Asanoa sp. WMMD1127: one gene and its partner. The protein of the gene in region 1 binds, or shares a complex with, the protein of each later gene. Links are inferred from orthologs where the notes say so. Each region holds a gene or a part of one and is shown on either strand. Other genes may lie near its edges.

Region 1 (8,917 bases):
CACATCGAGCGGATCGCCGCCTCGCCCACCTGCTCGTCCTTGGGGCGGGTGGCGTCGCGGCGTACGCATTCGTCGACCGGCACGTCCGTGAAGTCCTGCACCGAGAATGTGGCGCCGTGGCGGGCGGCGAGCCAGGCCCAGTCGCGTACCAGGCGTTGGCGCAGGTTGGTGTCGTCGACGCAGACGTCGATGCCGGCGCCCAGCAGGTTCTCCACCAGGGTGAACGAGGCGACCGTGACCGCCCGCTCCGCCCGGTCCGTCAGCAGGGGCTCGCCGTGCAGCATGCGGCGGAGGTCGTCGCGGTTGACGCGGACCACCCACGGTTGCAGGGACCTCGCATAGGTGGTCTTTCCGGACGCGGGCAGGCCGCGGGTGATGATCAACCGGGGCGCGCGGGGCGGCATGGGATCAATCATCGCCCACGGGAATGGGTGGTCCGGGGGCCGCGTTACACCGGGCGGACCAGTGCATGGCAGACTGGTCAATCGGCCAAGGTTCCGGTTCACGTCCGATCGGTGGACGACCCGGCGACCATCGACGAAAGGACCGAGGCGGCTATGAAGCCCGACATCCACCCGCAGTACGTGACCACCGAGGTCACCTGTTCCTGCGGCAACACCTTCACCACCCGCAGCACGGCGAAGAACGGTCAGATCCACGTCGAGACCTGCAGCGCCTGCCACCCGTTCTACACCGGTAAGCAGCGCGTTCTCGACACCGCCGGCCGCGTGGCCAAGTTCCAGCAGAAGTACGCCAAGGTTCAGGCCAAGAAGAAGTAGCTGCGCTGACGGCGCCCCTCTCGCGAGTTCGCGGGGGTGGGCGCCGTCGTCTGTTCGCAAGCGAAAGGCCCAAAGGAGCGCAGGATGAGCGTGGATCGACTCGCGGGGCTGCTCGACGAGTACGACGAGCTGGAGAAGCGGCTCGCGGACCCGGCGATCCACGCCGACCAGAACACGGCGCGCCGCGTCGGTCGCCGGTTCGCCGAGCTGGCGCCCATCCGCAAGGCCAACGACGAGCTCGAGCAGACCCGCGCCGACCTGACCGCCGCGCGCGAGCTGGCCGCCGAGGACCCGTCGTTCGCCGGTGAGGTCGAGGCGATCTCGGCCGGGCTGCCGGCGCTGGAGGAGCGGCTCGCGGAGCTGCTCATGCCGCGCGACCCGCACGACGCCAAGGACGTGATCGTCGAGATCAAGGCGGGCGAGGGCGGCGAGGAGTCGGCGCTGTTCGCCGGCGACCTGCTGCGCATGTACACCCGCTACGCCGAGCGGCACGGCTGGGTCACCGAGGTGATCGACGCGCAGGATTCGGACCTTGGCGGTGTCAAGGACGTCTCGCTCGCCGTCAAGACCAAGGGCGTGCCCGAGGGCGGCAACGGCGTCTGGTCCCGCCTCAAGTGGGAGGGCGGCGTGCACCGGGTGCAGCGCGTTCCCGTGACCGAGTCGCAGGGCCGGATCCACACCTCCGCGGCCGGCGTGCTCGTGCTGCCCGAGGCCGAGGACGTCGACGTGACGATCGATCCCGGCGACATCCGGGTCGACGTGTTCCGCTCGTCGGGCCCCGGCGGTCAGTCGGTCAACACCACGGACTCGGCGGTACGCATCACGCACCTGCCCACCGGCATCGTGGTCAGCTGCCAGAACGAGAAGAGCCAGCTCCAGAACCGCGAGCAGGCGATGCGGATCCTGCGCGCCCGGCTCCTCGCCGCCGCCCAGGAGGAGGCCGACGCGGCCGCGTCCGACGCCCGCAAGGCGCAGGTGCGTACCGTCGACCGTTCCGAGCGCATCCGCACCTACAACTTCCCGCAGAACCGGATCAGCGACCATCGGATCGGCTACACCGCGTACAACCTCGATCTGGTGTTGGCCGGTGACCTCGACGGCGTGCTGGACGCGCTGACCGAGGCCGACCGGGCCGCCCGGCTCGCGGGGGAGACCGAGCTATCCCGGCAGTGACCGGGCCAGCCGGTCGACCCGGCGCAGCGCGTCCGGGATGCGGTGCGCCCCGGCCATCGCGCTGATCATCGCGGCGGCGTCGGCCACGTCGATGCCGACCGCGGTCACCCAGAGCGGCCGCGCGCCCGCGCCGCGGACCACCGGCACGGCGTGCGTCGCCGCCCAAAACGCCGTCTTGGCGACACCCACCACCGGCTTGCCGACCTCTTCGTGTACGCGCGCGCCCAGCCCCGGCCGGCTCGCCGGATCAAGGTCGACGTAGCCGTCCACCACCAGCAGGTCGACCGGCGCCGCCGTGGCCAGGACCGCGCGGATCGCCGGCAGCTCACGTTCGAAGAAGAAACCCGGGCGGTACGCCGGAACGGTGTCGACCTCGGCCACGTGCTCCTCGGTCAGCGTGGCGAACCGTGGCTCACCGGCGACGACGAGCGCCGCCCGGGCACCGCCGGACGCCGGGTAGTGCGCGTCGACGGCGCCGTAGCGGCTGGTCACCCCTTGGCGCGGTGCTGGAAGCCGAGCAGCGCGGTCTCCACCGTCTGCTTCGTGCGGTCATAGCTGAACCCGGCCTCATGGAGCACCTGGCCCGCCGGCGTCTCCGGCATGCGCAGCAGCCCGAGCAGGATGTGCTCGGTGCCGACGTAGTTGTGGCCGAGGTCGAGCGCGCTCTGGGTCGTCTCTTCCAGCAGCTTCTTGGCGGCGGCGGAGAACGGCACGTGCTCGGTCGCGGTCTCGCCGGGAGCCGCGGGCAGGCGGGCCGTCACCGTCTCGGCCAGCGCGGCCGGGTCGGCGCCGAGCGCGCGGACCAGCTTGGCGGCCAGCGCCTCGGTCGCGCCGAGCAGGGTGACGAGAACGTGCTCGGGCTCGACCTGCCCGTCGCGGCGCTCGCGGGCCAGGGCCTGCGCGTCCTTGACGACCTGGGCCGGCCGCTCGGTGAACCGCGCGAACCGGCTCGTGCCGCGCTGCTGCGCGGCCTGCTTGGAGACGCCCATCGCGTCGCCGATCTGGCTCCACGACGCCCCGCTCTGCCGGGCCGCGCGGATGAAGTGGTCGATCAGCTGGTCACCGAGGTCGCCGAGAGCGCGGGCCCGGGAGCGGGCCTCGCCGACGCGGACCACCGGGTCGGCGTCGGGCAGGTCGCGCTCGAGCGCGATGATCAGGTCGTCGACCGAGACGTCGAGTGGCGCCATGCGTCAATTGTGGGTTGACGCGCCGCCTAGCGTCAAGCCCGACTTGACGCCCCAAACGCCGGACGCCTGTCCGTTATGTGGCTAGTGTGGCTGGTGTGAGGTGGTTTCGGCTCGCGGCCGCTTCCGTGCCGCTCGGGCTCGTGCTCGGGCTTCCTGGCATAGCGCCAGCGGCGCAGCCGACACGTCGGCCGACGGCCTCGCCCGCCCCGCGGCCGGAGGTCAAGCTGCCGCCGGGTGGGCTACCGACCACCGCGCAGCTGACCCTCACCGCCAAAGCAACCCCGACCACGGTCAAGCCCGGCCAGGACGCCACCCTCACCATCACCGCCCGCAACGCCGGTCTGCTGCCGGCCAGCGACATCAAGGTCGCTGTGCCGCTGCCGGCCGGCCTCGCCGTCACCGGCCCCGCCGGGACACAGGGCACATTCGACGGTCTGCTGTGGACCGTCGGCGCGCTCCCGGTCCGCCGGACCGCGACGCTGACGCTCAAGGTGAAAGGCACGACCGCCGCGACCGTCACGGCCGCCGCCGCCCTGGTCAGCTCGACCCCGCCCGACGGCGACAGCCGCGACGACCTGGCCACCGCCGCGATACGAGTCACCCCGCCGGCCGGCGCCCGCCGAACCCGGGCCGACCTCACGCTCACCGCCAAGGTGACCCCGACAATGGCGGGCCCGGGGGACCCGATCGACTACGCGGTCACGGTCACCAACAAGGGCCCCGACCCGGCGACCGACGTCGAGGTCGCCGATCCCGCGCTCACCGGCACCTTCCTGGCCTCGGCGGTGACGGCGGGCCAGGTGACGGGCCTGCCGGTGCGCACGGGCGAGCTCGCCACCGCCGCCCGCTGGCGCGTCGGCACGCTGGCGCCGGGCACCACCGCCACCTGGACGGTCCGGTCGCTGGCCACCGTGCCCGCCAGGAGCGACCCCGCCGTTCTGGTCACCCGCAGCGGCGCCGACGACCCGACGCCGGGTGACACCGTCGGCCGCGCGGCGCCCACCGTCCAGGCCGCCGACCTCGCGATCACGCGGGAGGTCAGCAACGAGACGCCGGTGTTCGGTCAGGAGGTCGCGATCATCCTGACCGTCCGCAACGCCGGCCCGGACCTGGCGCGGGGCGTCACCGTCACCGACCCGCCCAACAGCGGGCTGGCGTTCTCGTCCGCCTCGTTCGACGCGGGCGACTACGACCAGGAGACCGGCCGCTGGCTGATCGGCGACCTGGCCGCCGGCGGGGAGGTGACGCTCACGCTCGGCACGAGGGTTACCGCTCCCGGGCAGCTCGCCGGCCGGGCCGGCGTCGAGGGCCGCCCGGCCGACCCCAACAGCGCCGACAACGTGGCCGAGAACGTGTTGACCGCCAGCGGCGCCGCGCCCCGGCCGGGGCCGCTGTTCCGCACGGGCTTCCCACTGCCGTACACCCAGATCCGGCTCTCCACCGTGGAGGCCAGCGTGGTCGGCGGACTGATGATCGTGCTGGGGCTGCTGCTGCTCAACCTGCGGGTCAGGACGCCGCGCGCGGGCGGCGCTTGGCCCGCAGCATCTCGCGGTCGGCGATCTCGAAGGCCTGCCCGAGGGCGTCACGCAGCGCCGGTCCGGAGCCCTTGACCTCGGCGAAGCCGACGCTGACACCGACCGGCGTGCCGGGCACCAGCGCCTGCCAGTCCTCGGCGGCGACCGCGGCGCCGATCCGCCGGGCCACGTCGGCGGCCTCGGCCATGCCGGCGCCGGGCAGCACCACCACGAACTCGTCGCCGCCGTAGCGGGCCACGAAGTCGCCGCGCCGCATCACCCGGTGGATCACGCCGGCGATGCGCTGCAGCACGAGGTCGCCGGAGTGGTGGCCGTGCTCGGTGTTGACGGCCTTGAAACCGTCGAGGTCGCAGACGCCGATCACGGCCGCCTCGCCGCGGGCGACCATGGCCGCGACGTAGCGCTCGAGCTGGCGGCGGTTGGGCAGCCCGGTCAGCGGGTCGGTGAGCGCCTCGCCGGCCAGTTGCATAGCGGTGCGGCGCAGCTCCTCGCGCTCGATCTGGGCCGCGATGCCGTCGACGTAGACGGTCTGGAGCCGGTCGCTGCGCTGGGCGGCGAGCCGGAACGCCTTGCGGTCGGCGCGGTGCGCGGCGGCGTGGTCGCCGGCCCGGGCGTAGATCAGGCTGCGCAGCCGCTCCGGCTCGGCGGCACCCAGTGTCTGCGGCGAGATGGTGATCGTGCCGAGCCGGGCCAGCGCCTCGATCGGGCGGCCCTCGGCGATCGCCAGGCACACGTCACCGAGCTGGCGCAGGTCGCGGGCGCGGGCCCCGTCGCCGCCGGCGGCCAGCAGGGCGGACACGTCGTCGTCGAGGTCCTCGCCGAGGGCGCCGCGGCGGGCGGCCGCGTAGCCGTAGGCGGTGATGGTCGAAGGGCGCAGGCGCGCCCCGCCGTCGGCCTCGAGGAACCGGCACAGGTCGACGCCGATGTCGCGCAGCACCCGCAGGCAGCCGTCGGAGTCGCCGGAGTGGTCGAGCGCGACCGCGTTGCGCAGCCGGATGCCGGGCGCCGCGAACAGCTCCTCGGGCAGCCCGGTGGACGCGCCGATCTGCCGGGCCCGCTCGATCGCGCCGAGCGCGTAGCCGTGGAAGCTCAGGTAGGAGTAGGCCATCGCCAGGTCGTGCCAGCCCCAGGCGGTGTCGCCGTCCGGGTCCTGCACGCGGGCGAGGTGGCTGGCGCTCTGCACGAAGTGGGTGACGCAGCGGTCGAGGGCGCCCTGGTGGTGGGCGGCGAGCGCGGCGAGGGCGTGGGCGTGGCCGATGAGGTAGGGGTCGCCGGCCTCACGGGCACACTCCAGCGCGCGGTCGACGGCCGCGGCATATTCGGCGGTGCGGCCCAGGTTGAGCACCGCCGACAGCCGCTGGATCAGCGCGTCGGCGCGGGTGTTGGGCTCGGCGGTGGTCTCGAGGACGCGGTCGAGCACGACGCAGGCGTCGGCGGAGCGGCTCTGCATCATCAGCGCGCGCGCCTGGCGCAACGCGTCAACCTGGTCGGGGACCCGGTCGAGCCAACCCACCGAGTGACCCCCTTCTGCAACCGTCGCGTGGTCGAGCGTCAATGATTATCGCGTGACGGGCCGCCGACGACAGCCGACCGAAGGGACGACGATCCGCGTCGCACCAATGATCGCCGATGCGACGGCGAGGTTGGCGTCCGCGGGGGTCGAATCCCCACGAAACGACGCCGAGCTGCTGGCGGCTCACGTTCTCGGCGTGTCGCGCGGGCGCCTGTTGCTCGCCGACGGGTTCACCGCGGCGCAGGCCGACGCGTACCGCCGGCTGGTCGATCGCCGTCATGATCGGGAGCCTCTGCAATATCTGACGGGTACGGCGGCCTTCCGGCACCTGGAGCTCGCGGTCGGACCGGGCGCCTTCGTGCCCCGCCCGGAGACCGAGCTGCTGGCCGGCTGGGGGATCGACCTGGCCCGCACCCTCGCCGCGCCGGTGGTGGTCGACCTGTGCGCGGGACCAGGCCCGATCGCCCTGTCGGTGGCCCAGGAGGTGCCGACCGCGACGGTGTACGCCGTGGAGAAGTCACCGGCCGCCCTCGAGTGGCTGCGCCGCAACGCCGCCGACCTCGCCCCCGACGCCCGGGTGGTGGCGGGCGACGTGGCCGACCCGAGCCTGCTGGCGGAGCTGCGCGGCCGGGTGGACGTGCTGCTGAGCAACCCGCCCTACGTACCGGAGGGCACTCCTGTCCCACCGGAGGTGGACAGGTTCGATCCCGCGACCGCGGTGTTCGGCGGCCCCGACGGGCTGGCCGTGGTGCGTCCGGTGATCGAGCGGGCGGCGGCGCTGCTGCGCCCCGGTGGCGGGCTGGCCCTCGAACACGACGAGGAGCACGCGGTGGTGCTGCCGGAGCTGCTGCGAAACGACGGCCGCTTTGACCGGGTCGAGGCGCATGCGGATCTCACAGGCCGTCCTCGATTCACCACTGCCCGCCGTAGGTCGGACAGCTTGTCGTGGCAGACTGGCTCCTCGTGATGCTCTATGACTGCCGGTCGATCGCCGACCGCGACCGGGGGATCGCCGCCGCGATCGAGGCGGTCAAGTCCGGCGAGCTGGTGGTGTTCCCGACCGACACGGTCTACGGGCTGGGCGCCGACGCGTTCACCCCGCACGCGGTGGCGCAGTTGCAGACGGCCAAGGGCCGCGACCGGGGCGCCGCGCCGCCGGTCATGGTCGGCTCCCGGCACACCCTCGACGGCCTGGTCTTCTCGCTGCCGCAGTCGGCCCGCGACCTGGTCGAGGCGTTCTGGCCCGGCCCGTTGACGATCATCATCGAGCACTCGCCCACCCTCCAGTGGGACCTGGGCGAGACCGGCGGGCAGATCGCGGTGCGGATGCCGCTGCACCCGGTCGCGCTCGAGGTGCTGCGCGAGACCGGCCCGATGGCGGTGCTCTCCGCCAACAAGGGCAGCCGGCCCGCGCCGACCACCGCCGAGGAGGCCCGGGAGCAGCTCGAGTACGCGGTCCGCGTCTACCTCGAGGCCGGCCCCAGCGCCGACCCGGTGCCCAGCACGATGGTCGACGTGACCGGCGACGTGCCGCGGCTCCTGCGCGAGGGCGGCATTCCCATCGAGAAGCTGCGCGACGTGGTCCCCGGCATCGCCGTGGAGCTGTGACCGTGCCGCCGTTCACCGTCCTGCACGTGTGCATGGGCAACATCTGCCGGTCGCCGATGGCCGAGCGCCTGCTCGTGCTCGCGGTGCGGCAGCGGTTGGCCCGCGTGCCGGCGGGAGCGGCGGCCCCCGACGCCGACGAGCTGGTGCTCAGCCACAGCGCCGGCACCGGCGGCTGGCACGACGGCGAGGAGATGAACCCGCCGGCGGCCCGCCAGGTCCGCGCCCGCGGTGGCGACCCGGCCGGGTTCGCCGCCCGCAAACTCCTCTCGGAGCACATCGACGCGGCCGACCTGGTGCTGACGGCGACCGCCGACCAGCAGGACTACGTCGTCGCCCTGCGCGCCGACGCCGCACCGCGCACGTTCGTGCTCGGCGAGTTCGGCCGGCTGCTGCCGGTCGTCGACCCGGCGGCCCTGCCCGACGGCGAGCTCACCCCCGACTCCGTGTACGCCCGCGGTGTGGCCCTGGTCGAGGCGGTCGACGCCGCCCGCCGGGGCGCCGCGCCGCTGCCCGGCGACGACCTCGACGACCCGTGGGGCCGCGGCGACCAGACGTTCAGCCGCGTGGCCGACGAGATCGAGGAGACCGTCGTGCCGCTGGCCCGCCTGCTCATCCCGAACTGACGTCCCGAAAGGACAGACATGGTCAACGCCCGCTGGCTCACGCCCGGCTCACCGTCGGGGCTGTTGCGGCTCGGCGACGCCGAGGACGTGGCGGCCGTGCTGGCCGGTGGCGGGCTGGCGGTGCTGCCGACCGAGACCGGCTACATGCTGGCCGGGGCCGCGACCATCGAGGCGGCCGTGCTGCGGGTGTTCAAGGCCAAGCAGCGCGACCTCAACCACCCGATGCACATCGCCTGCGCGTCGCTCGAGATGGCCGCGCACTACGGGGTGCTGACGCCGGAGGCCCGGCGGGTGATCGGCGCGTTCACCCCGGGCCCGCTGACCGTCGTGGTCGAGCAGACCAGCGAGCTGCCCGACAAGCTGGTGACCCACCAGGGCACGGTCGGCATCCGGGTGCCCGACCACCCGGCCACGCTGCAGGTGATCGCCGCGGCCGGCGTCCCGGTGACGGCGACCAGCCTCAACCCGTCGGGCGCGGAGTCGCGGCCGGTCGACGCCG
Region 2 (9,050 bases), 3.2 Mb from region 1 along the record:
GGACACCACGGGATGGATCATGTCCAGCCGATCTGCGGGCAACGGTGGCAGCTGCGTCGAAGCGCGCCGCCACGAAGGATGGATCGAAGTGCGCAACAGCAAGAACCGGTCCGGTGGTCTGGTGCGGTTCACCACCGAGGAATGGGACTCGTTCCTCTTCGGCGCCAAGGGCGGCGAGTTCGACAAGCTGCTGACCGACTGAGGGCAGCGACAGCAGAAGCGCCGGGCCGGTGGAACCGGCCCGGCGCGCGTGACGTAACGGTCAGCGCACGCGCCCGACCGCGCACAGGCCGCTCACCGTCGGCGAGTCCGCCCCGCGCGGCGAGCGGTCAGAAGCTCTCGAGCGGCACGGACGCCTTGCACACCAGGTCGAAGATCCGGCGGTATTCGGTGACCTCGTGCTCCTCTTCGAGGTAGAGGGCGCCGATCTGGGACTCGAGGTAGACCACGTCCGGGTCGTCGGGATCGTCGAAGTCGAGGATCCGGAAGGCGCCGGCCATCGCGGCGTGCGCGCCGACCGAGAACGGCAGCACGCGGATCTCGACGTTGTCGCGCTTGGCGGTGCGGCGCAGGTGCTCGATCTGGCCGTCGAGCACGGTCCGGCCGCCGACCGGCCGGGTCAGCGCGCTCTCGCCCAGCACCGTCACGAGGCGCGGAGCGCGGGCCAGCAGGGCGCGCTGGCGCTGCATCCGCAGCTTCACGTGGCGGTGGGCGGCCTCGTCGTCAGGGGGCTGGGCGGCGCCGAACACGGCCATCGCGTACTGCTCGGTCTGCAGCTCGCCCGGGATGATCTCGCCGTCGTAGGTGCAGATCTTGGAGGCGCTGGCCTCCAGGCCCAGATAGAGCTTGAACCAGTCGGGGATGACCGGGCTGCCGTCCCACCACTCCTCGCGCGACGTGCCGAGGGCGAGCTCGGCGAGCGCGTCAGTGACGCTCTGGTCGGCCCCGTAGAGCCAGCACAGCGCGCGGACGTTGGCCCCGGTGACGGGCACCTTGCCGGTCTCGATGCGGTGGAGGGTCGGCTCCGAGATGCCGAGCTTGGCCTCCGCGACCTCTCGACGGGACTTGCCGTTGGCCAGCCGCAGCTTGGTCAATCGCCGCCCGAGGGCCCGCCGTACCACCCGCTGGCCCGTGACCGGCACTTCCGACCTCCTGTGCGATGCGCCCCCGCGACGCCTCTCATGTCAACTCCGACACCTTACCGGCCGTACCAGTTCAGTTACACCATCCGAAGGATCAAATTGAAAAGATCGATCCGCGCGGTACGGGTACGGCGCGCGCCACCCTATCGGGGGATACTGCCGTCATGCCGCTCCCCTCCGGCTATGCCGATCTGGTCCAGCAGGCGTCCACCGACATGCGTGGCGGCGCCGACGAAACGGCCGTGCTGCGCCTGTTGCGCGACGGTGGCCTGCAGCTCCTGCCGTCCGCCCGGGCGCTGTGCGAGCTCTACGACATCGACCTCGGCGAGGCGCAACGCCGCATCGACCGCAGCGGCGTCTGGTCCGACGTCCGCGACGACCGCCCGCCGTTCGGCGTCGCCGCGGCCTGAGGAGCGCCGCTACAGTTGCCGTCATGCGGAGATGGCTGTCGATGTCTTGCGTCCTCGTGCTCGCGCTGACGGCCTGCTCCTCCACCGACGACCAGCCACCGCCGGACCTGGCGACGATGGCCAGCCCGTGCGACTTCCTCGACGAGGCGCAGCGGACGGAGCTGCAGCTCGGCCCGGGCCAGCTGTCGACCGCTCCGGGTCTCGCCGGCGGGACCGAGACCACGCTCTGCGTCTACCGCGACGCGGCGCTGGGCGACCGCGGCGGCGACTACGTCGACAGCGTCACGGTCACCTTCCTGCCGACCACGCTCGACGTCGCCCGCCGGGCGCTGGACGAGGTCGAGCAGCGCGGCCTGTTCACGGCGGGCCGGATGTCGGCGTACGCCACCGGACCCGACGGCGTGCTGCGGCGCGCGGGCGTCCGGCTCGGCGAGACCACCTGCGAGCGGCTGTTCGCGGCGTCGCCGACCCGGGCGGTGCAGATCGGCCTCACCGTCGAACGGCCACCGCTGGGCGAAGCGGCCTGCGACGCCGCCGTCCGCCTGGCGCCCTCCATCTTCTCCTAATCCTCTTCGGGGCTGTAGAAGGCGATCGTGTTGGCCACCGCGGTGTTGACGGCCTCGGGGGTCGCGCCGTCGGCGAGCTGCGCCGCGCCCCAGCTCTCGGCGCTGGCCACCATGAAGGACTGCGCCTCCGCCGACTCCTCCCAGCCCTCGGCGTCGTCGAGCCCGCCGCCGGCCAGGTGCAGGCCGAGGCCGAGGAACGACAGGTCCCAGCCGACGCCGGTGGCGCCCGGGCCGTACTGGTCCCACAGGGCCGGGTCGACGACCGCGACGTGGCGCAGCATCAGCTCCGTGCCGCCGTCGGGCTCCGGCGACAGGGTCAGGTGCACCTCGCTGCCCGTCGTCGTGGCGATGTCGGCGCCGAAGACCCAGGTGACCACGAGCTCGGTCGGCCGCTCGCAGCGCAGGATGCGACCGCCGGCGTTGCCCTCGATCTGGTAGAGGCCGCCGACCCGCAGGTCGCCGGCGATCGGCAGGAACCAGCGGCCGAGCCGCTCCGGGCTGGTCAGCGCGTCCCAGAGGTCGTCGGCCGGCGACGGGAAGCTCCGCCGCAGGACCACGGATCGCGCCGGGCCCTCAGGCAGGTTCTGCCGGCCCACCTCACGGGTGGTGGCCTTGATCGCGTCCAGGAAGTCCATGTCGGACATTTTACGACTAGCCCGCCCGGGTACGAGACAGGCGAGGACCGAGGCGCTAGCTCTGCTTTGCGAGATCGGCGCAGCCGGCCGTCTCGTCGGGCAGCAGCGGGCGCAGCAGCACCGACCACTGCTTGCCGCCGGACTCCCACGGCGTGGCGGCGTTGGCCTTGGCCGCCGCGGTCAGCACCGCCGCGGCCTGGTCGCCGGTGGCGGTCACGCAGAACACCTCGACGTTGGGGTTGAGGCGGTCACCGGGCAGCGCCGGGCCGGGCCACGCGACAGGCGCGGGCGGCTGCATCTCCAGCAGCGCCTCCGGCTGCACATAGGGCGTGGCGATCCCCGCCACCGACTTCGCCGGGTAGGCGCCCTCCTCCTTGACCGCGCCGGCGCCGAGGGTCTTCGGCAGGTCCTGCAGGGCCGCGAGCAGATCGGAGAGCTTCTTGCGGGCCGTCTTCTGCGCGCCGGTCAGCGCACCGCCGTCGTCGGGCATCTCCAGGGCGTACGCGTCGGTCTGCCGGGTCTGTGCCCCGGTGTTGACCAGGAACCGGGTCGTGGACGCGTCGGCGACGGGCGGCTGGCCCAGGTCGGCGGCCGTGCCGACGCCCGCGTCGAGGGCGCGCTGCACCAGCGCGTCGACGTCGGCCTCGGAGATGCGCGCCTGCTGCAGGTTGGGCAGCGCCGGACCGGGATAGATCGCCGGCACCGGGCCCTCGGTGATCACCCGGCCGTCACCGTAGATCGACAGCGCCGGCACCCGGCCCGGGATCGACTGCGGTGTCACGAACCCGCCGGTGTGCACCACCCGCAGCGCCACCTCGTCGGCGCCGAGCGCGCCGGCGGCCGGTGGGGCCGGTGGAGCGGCGTCCGCGGCCGGTTGTGTCGCACACGCGGAGGCCAGCACCAACAGCGGCACGGCGGCCACAGCCGCCCACGACGAACGTCCCATACCCGATCTGACGATCCAGCGGCCCGTCGGGTTCCGGCTCGGCCGGCCGGGTTCCGGCTTCGGCGTCGCGTTCCGGCTCGGCCGTCGCGTTCGGGCTTTCTTGTCGGAGGGGCGTGGCACGATCGGATGATGGTGCGTGATGATCGACTGGTCGCCCAGGTGCGCGGCCTGATCGGCGCCGATCCGGGGGTCGACGAGCGCCGGATGTTCGGCAGCCTGATCTTCATGGTCGACGGCAACATGGCCTGCGGCGTACGCGAGGACGGCCTGCTCGTGCGGGTCGGGCGCGAGGCGACCGACGAGGCGCTCGGCCGGCCCCACGTGACGCCGTTCGAGATGGGCGGCGGGCGACGCCCGGCGGGCTGGGTGGTGGTCGGCGCCGACGGGCTGGCCACCGAGACCGAGGTGCGGAGCTGGGTCGAGCAGGGCGTGGCCTACGCGCGCACGCTCCCCCCGAAATGAGCGCCACCCCTGCCCGCGAGGCGGGCCGCAGCCAGGCGCCCGGCCCGGGCGTGCTGGCGGTGACCGGGTCGACGGGCGAGCTCGGGCGCCGGGTCGCGCAACGGCTGGCCGACGCGGGCCAGCCGCAGCGCCTGGTGGTGCGCTCCCCCGACCGCGCGCCCACGCTGCCCGGCGCGACCGTGGCGGCGGCCGACTACGCCGACGCCGCCGCGGCCGAGCGCGCACTGTCCGGTGTGGACACGCTGTTCATGGTGTCGGGCGCCGAGGAGGCCGACCGCGTCACCAAGCACCTCACGTTCATCGACGCGGCCGTCGCCGCCGGCGTGAAGCACCTGGTCTACACCTCGTTCCTGGGCGCCGCGCCGGACTCGACGTTCACCCTGGCCCGCCACCACTACGCCACCGAGCAGCACCTGCACGCGAGCGGCATCTCCCACACGATCCTGCGCGACAACCTCTACCTCGACTTCCTGCCGATGCTGGCCGTCGACGGGGTGATCCGGGGGCCGGCCGGCGAGGGCCGGGTCGCCGGCGTCGCCCGCGACGACGTCGCCGATGTCGCGGTCGCCGTGCTCGGTGAGCCGGGGCGGCACGCGGGGCAGGTCTACGACCTGACCGGCCCGTTCGCGCTCACGCTGGAGGAGGCGGCCGCGACGATGACCGCGATCCTCAACCGGCCCTACCGCTACGAGGAGGAGACGGTCGAGCAGGCGTACGCCGCCCGCGCCCACTACGGCGCCCCCGCCTGGCAGGTCGACGGCTGGGTGAGCACCTACACGGCGATCGCCCACGGCGACCTGGCCGAGGTGACCGACACCGTCGAGCGGGTCGCCGGCCACCCACCCGTCGACTTCGCCGAGGTGCTCCGCCGCGCCAACCCGGTGGCCGAGGCCTGAGCGTGTCCGACCTGATCGTCGCCCGGCTGCGGGCCGCCGGGTGCGTGTTCGCCGAGGAGGAGGCCCGGCTCCTGACGGAGGCGGCGCCCGACCCGGCCCGCCTCGACGCGCTGGTCGCCGAACGGGTCCGCGGCGTCCCGCTGGAGCACGTGGTGGGCTGGGCCGAGTTCTGCGGGCTGCGGGTCGCGGTCGGGCCCGGGGTGTTCGTCCCCCGGCACCGCACCGAGCTGCTGGTCCACCTCGCCACCGCCGCGCTGGGCCCGGGCCGCCGCGTGCTGGTCGACCTGGCCTGCGGCTCGGGCGCGATCGCGGCCGCGATCGCCCACCGGCACGGCGACCTCGACATCCACGCGACCGACATCGAACCAGCCGCGGTCGCCGCGGCCCACCGCAACCTGACCCCACTCGCCGGCGCGGTCTACGAAGGGGACCTGTTCGATCCCTTGCCGGCGGGCCTGCGCGGGCAGGTCGACGTGCTGGTGGCCAACGTCCCCTACGTCCCGTCCGGCGCCGTCGGCCTGCTGCCCCCGGAGGCCCGGGAGCACGAGCCGCTGCGCGCCCTGGACGGGGGCGCCGACGGGCTCGACGTGCTGCGCCGGGTCGCCGCCGGCGCGCCCGCCTGGCTGCGGCCGGGCGGCACCCTGCTCAGCGAGATCGGCGTAGGCCAGATCGACGCGGCCAAGACCGCACTGACGGTGGCCGGCCTGGCCCCGGAGGTCGTCACCGACGACGACCTGGACGCCACGGTCATCCTCGGCCGCCGCTGACCAGGGGCCGTGAAGGCTGCCACAGGGTGGGAAACCGGGTCGGTCCGTGGGGTCGGGCTCGGTAGATTCGCGGGCATGAGGATCGGAATCGTGGGTGCCACCGGCCAGGTGGGCGGCGTGATGCGGCGCGTCCTGGCGGAGCGGGAGTTCCCGGTGACCGAGCTGCGGCTGTTCGCCAGCGCGCGCTCGGCCGGCCGGACGCTGCCGTGGCAGGGCGCCGAGGTCACCGTCGAGGACGCCGACACCGCTGACTACCGCGGGCTCGACGTGGTGCTGTTCTCGGCCGGCAAGGGCGCGTCGAAGACGCTCGCGCCCAAGGTCGCCGAGGCCGGCGCCGTGGTGATCGACAACTCGTCGGCCTGGCGGATGGACCCGGCGGTTCCGCTGGTCGTCGCCGAGGTCAACCCCCACGCGATCGCCGAGCGTCCGAGGGGCATCATCGCCAACCCCAACTGCACCACGATGGCGATCATGCCGGTGCTCAAGCCGCTGCACCGCGAGGCCGGGCTGGTCGCCATGGTCGTCGCGACCTACCAGGCGGTCTCCGGCGCCGGGCTGTCCGGCGTCGCCGAGCTCGACGAGCAGGTCCGCAAGGTCGTCGAGCGGGCCGCCGAGCTGACCCACGACGGCGCCGCGGTCGAGTTCCCGGAGCCGCGGCAGTTCGCCGAGCCGATCGCGTTCAACGTGCTGCCGCTGGCCGGCGCCGTGGTCGCCGACGGCTCCGCCGAGACCGAGGAGGAGCAGAAGCTCCGCAACGAGAGCCGCAAGATCCTCGAGATCCCGGGCCTGCGCGTCTCCGGAACCTGCGTCCGCGTGCCCGTCTTCACCGGCCACTCCATGCAGGTCAACGCCCGCTTCGCGAGCGAGCTGAGCCCGGCCCGGGCGGCCGAGCTGCTGGCCGACGCGCCCGGCGTCGCCGTCGACGACGTGCCGACGCCGCTCAAGGCCGCCGGCCGCGACCCGTCCTACGTCGGGCGGCTGCGGGCCGACGAGACCGCCGACAACGGCCTGGCCTTCTTCGTCTCCAACGACAACCTGCGCAAGGGCGCCGCGCTCAACGCGGTCCAGATCGCGGAGCTGGTGGCCCAGGCAGGCTGACGTGGTTGCGCTCCCGCGCCAGCGGTGAATAGGCCGTCGGCGTCAGCCCCGTCAGGGCGCGGAAGTCGTTGACCATGTGCGCCTGGTCGAAATAGCCGACCTCGTGCGCGGCCCGGGCCCAGTCGCGGTCCGGGCCGCCGACCGCGCCGAGCAACCGCTGCAGGCGCGCCACCCCGGCGTACCTCTTCGGCGTCAGCCCCACCCGGGCGAGGAACCGCCGCCGCAGGCTGCCGGTCGTCACGCCGAGCCGGTCACTCACCGCGCCCACGTCGAGCCCGCGACCCAGCCCCACGGCCGCGGCCGCCACGCGCCGGTCGACCGACGACAGCTCCGCCCGCCGGACCAGCTCGGACTGCAACAGCCCGAGCGCGGCCTGCGGTGAGGCCTCGCACAGCCGGTCCCGCAATCCAGACCACCCGAGATCGACGACCGGCTCGTCCAGCGCGTCCACCGGCCCGACGAACGGATATGCCCCTCCGGGCCGGAACACCACGCACACACAACGCCGCTGCTCCGCGGTGGAGATCTCCAGCGGCCCCGCCTGCGGAGGACAGAACCCGACTCCGCCGCGCACGTGTCGCCGCCCACCGGCGTACCAGCTCAGCTCGTCGGACGACAGATTGACCACCAGCTGAGCGTGACCAGTCGGCACCGTCCGCTCGCGCCCCGCCGGCAGGTCACTCTCGTAGTAGCCGATGCTCGAGACGAACGGCGCCAACTCCGGGCGGACAGGCATGACCCCAGTCTGCCGCGCATGATGGAGGCGTGCACGAGGTCTTCCACGAGCTGCTGAGCAGCCGCGACGCGGGCGTGCTGGCGACCATCCAACGCGACGGACGCCCGCACCTGTCCAACGTCAACTACACCTACGACCGGGCGGCGGGCACGATCCGCGTCTCGGTCACCGACCACCGGCAGAAGACGGTGAACCTGCGCCGCGACCCGCGCGCGAGCCTGGAGGTCACGACGCCCGACCTGGGCCGGTACGCGGTGGCCGAGGGCCGGGCCACGCTCTCCCCAGTGGCGGCCGACCCGCACGACGCCACCGTCGACGAGCTGGTCGACATCTATCGCCGCATCGCCGGCGAGCACCCGGACTGGGCCGAGTTCCGCGCCGCGATGGTCACCGACCGCCGCGTCGCCCTGACCCTGCACGTCGAGCGCCTCTACGGCTGGCCCAGAAGCTAGACCGCGGCCACGACCACGTCTCCCAGGCCCGTGGCTTCGAGTTCGGAGCGGATCACGGCCGCGTCGCCCTCGATGACCAGGGTGATGCCGTCGGGGTTGAGGTGGGCGGCGGTGGCGGCGGAGACCTCGTCGACGGTGGCGTGCAGCAGCGACTCCCGCAGCCGCGCGTGATAGTCGTCGGGCAGGTCGTGCACGACCAGCGTCGACAGCGCGCTCGCGTAGGCCCGCGGCGTCTGCAGGCCCACCGACAGCTGCCCGGCCCGCCAATCGCGGGCCACCGCCAGCTCGGGCTCGGTGACCCCTTCGGCCTGCGTACGGGCGATCTCGCCGACCGCGTCGACCAGGGCCGGCGCGGTCACCGCGGTCTGCACGCCGGCGCTGACCACGAACCGGCCGAACCGGCGCGACAGGCCGTATTCCGAGCGGATGCCGTAGGTGTAGCCGCGCACCTCGCGCAGCAGGTGGTTGAGCCGCGAGGTGAACGCGCCGCCGAGCACGATCGCGCCCAGCGTCATCGGCACGTAGTCGGGGTGCGAGCGGTGCGGCGCCGGGTGCCCTAGCCGCAGCGTCGACTGCACCGAGCCGGGCCGGTCGACCAGCACGATCCGGCGGGCCGAGCGCGCCGCGACCGGGAACGGGTCGCCGGCCAGCGGCGCGGCCTCGGTCGCCCCGGCGAACGCCGAGCGGCCCAGCGCGTCGAGGTCGATGCGGGACAGGTCGCCGACGACGAGCAGCGTGCCGGGGGCGGCGAACCAGGCGCGGTGGAAGGAGACCACGTCGTCGACCGAGAGCGCCGCGACGGACCGCGGGTCGCCGGAGAGCGGCCGCCCGTGCCGCACCTCGTTGCCGAACAGGTCGGCCCGCAGCACCGCGTCGGCCCGCGGGCCGGGGTTGGCCCAGTAGAGCCGCAGCGACTCGGCCTCGTCGTCGCGGACCCGTT

The links.
Region 2: the proteins of prfA (region 1) and O7635_RS00640 are in contact, whole or in part, in a crystal structure (PDB 2B3T), measured with the Escherichia coli proteins. The link is inferred for Asanoa sp. WMMD1127 from one-to-one orthologs.

The regions. Positions count from the first base shown.
Region 1 is NZ_JARUBP010000001.1:3,295,512-3,304,428, forward strand. Bases 42-2,907 are described here. They hold prfA (peptide chain release factor 1), read left to right. Parts: upstream 42-863; coding sequence 864-1,952; downstream 1,953-2,907. Other genes in these bases: O7635_RS15720 (AAA family ATPase), read right to left, coding at 42-404; rpmE (50S ribosomal protein L31), read left to right, coding at 558-779; O7635_RS15735 (endonuclease V), read right to left, coding at 1,938-2,444; O7635_RS15740 (Clp protease N-terminal domain-containing protein), read right to left, coding at 2,441-2,907. Also shown: more of O7635_RS15720, read right to left, coding at 1-41; more of O7635_RS15740, read right to left, coding at 2,908-3,139; O7635_RS15745 (DUF11 domain-containing protein), read left to right, coding at 3,235-4,749; O7635_RS15750 (GGDEF domain-containing protein), read right to left, coding at 4,646-6,187; prmC (peptide chain release factor N(5)-glutamine methyltransferase), read left to right, coding at 6,294-7,154; O7635_RS15760 (L-threonylcarbamoyladenylate synthase), read left to right, coding at 7,154-7,795; O7635_RS15765 (phosphotyrosine protein phosphatase), read left to right, coding at 7,798-8,418; O7635_RS15770 (L-threonylcarbamoyladenylate synthase), read left to right, coding at 8,437-8,917. UniProt on the Escherichia coli protein: Peptide chain release factor 1 directs the termination of translation in response to the peptide chain termination codons UAG and UAA.
Region 2 is NZ_JARUBP010000001.1:106,090-115,139, forward strand. The notes cover bases 3,940-6,938. They hold O7635_RS00640 (putative protein N(5)-glutamine methyltransferase), read left to right. Parts: upstream 3,940-5,053; coding sequence 5,054-5,824; downstream 5,825-6,938. Other genes in these bases: O7635_RS00630 (TfoX/Sxy family protein), read left to right, coding at 3,940-4,161; O7635_RS00635 (SDR family oxidoreductase), read left to right, coding at 4,158-5,057; O7635_RS00645 (aspartate-semialdehyde dehydrogenase), read left to right, coding at 5,900-6,922; O7635_RS00650 (AraC family transcriptional regulator), read right to left, coding at 6,879-6,938. Also shown: O7635_RS00600 (DUF397 domain-containing protein), read left to right, coding at 20-202; O7635_RS00605 (helix-turn-helix transcriptional regulator), read right to left, coding at 330-1,142; O7635_RS00610 (hypothetical protein), read left to right, coding at 1,307-1,552; O7635_RS00615 (hypothetical protein), read left to right, coding at 1,576-2,118; O7635_RS00620 (SRPBCC domain-containing protein), read right to left, coding at 2,115-2,753; O7635_RS00625 (hypothetical protein), read right to left, coding at 2,809-3,699; more of O7635_RS00630, read left to right, coding at 3,829-3,939; more of O7635_RS00650, read right to left, coding at 6,939-7,658; O7635_RS00655 (PPOX class F420-dependent oxidoreductase), read left to right, coding at 7,688-8,110; O7635_RS00660 (pitrilysin family protein), read right to left, coding at 8,107-9,050. UniProt on the Escherichia coli protein: Methylates the class 1 translation termination release factors RF1/PrfA and RF2/PrfB on the glutamine residue of the universally conserved GGQ motif, i.e. on 'Gln-235' in RF1 and on 'Gln-252' in RF2.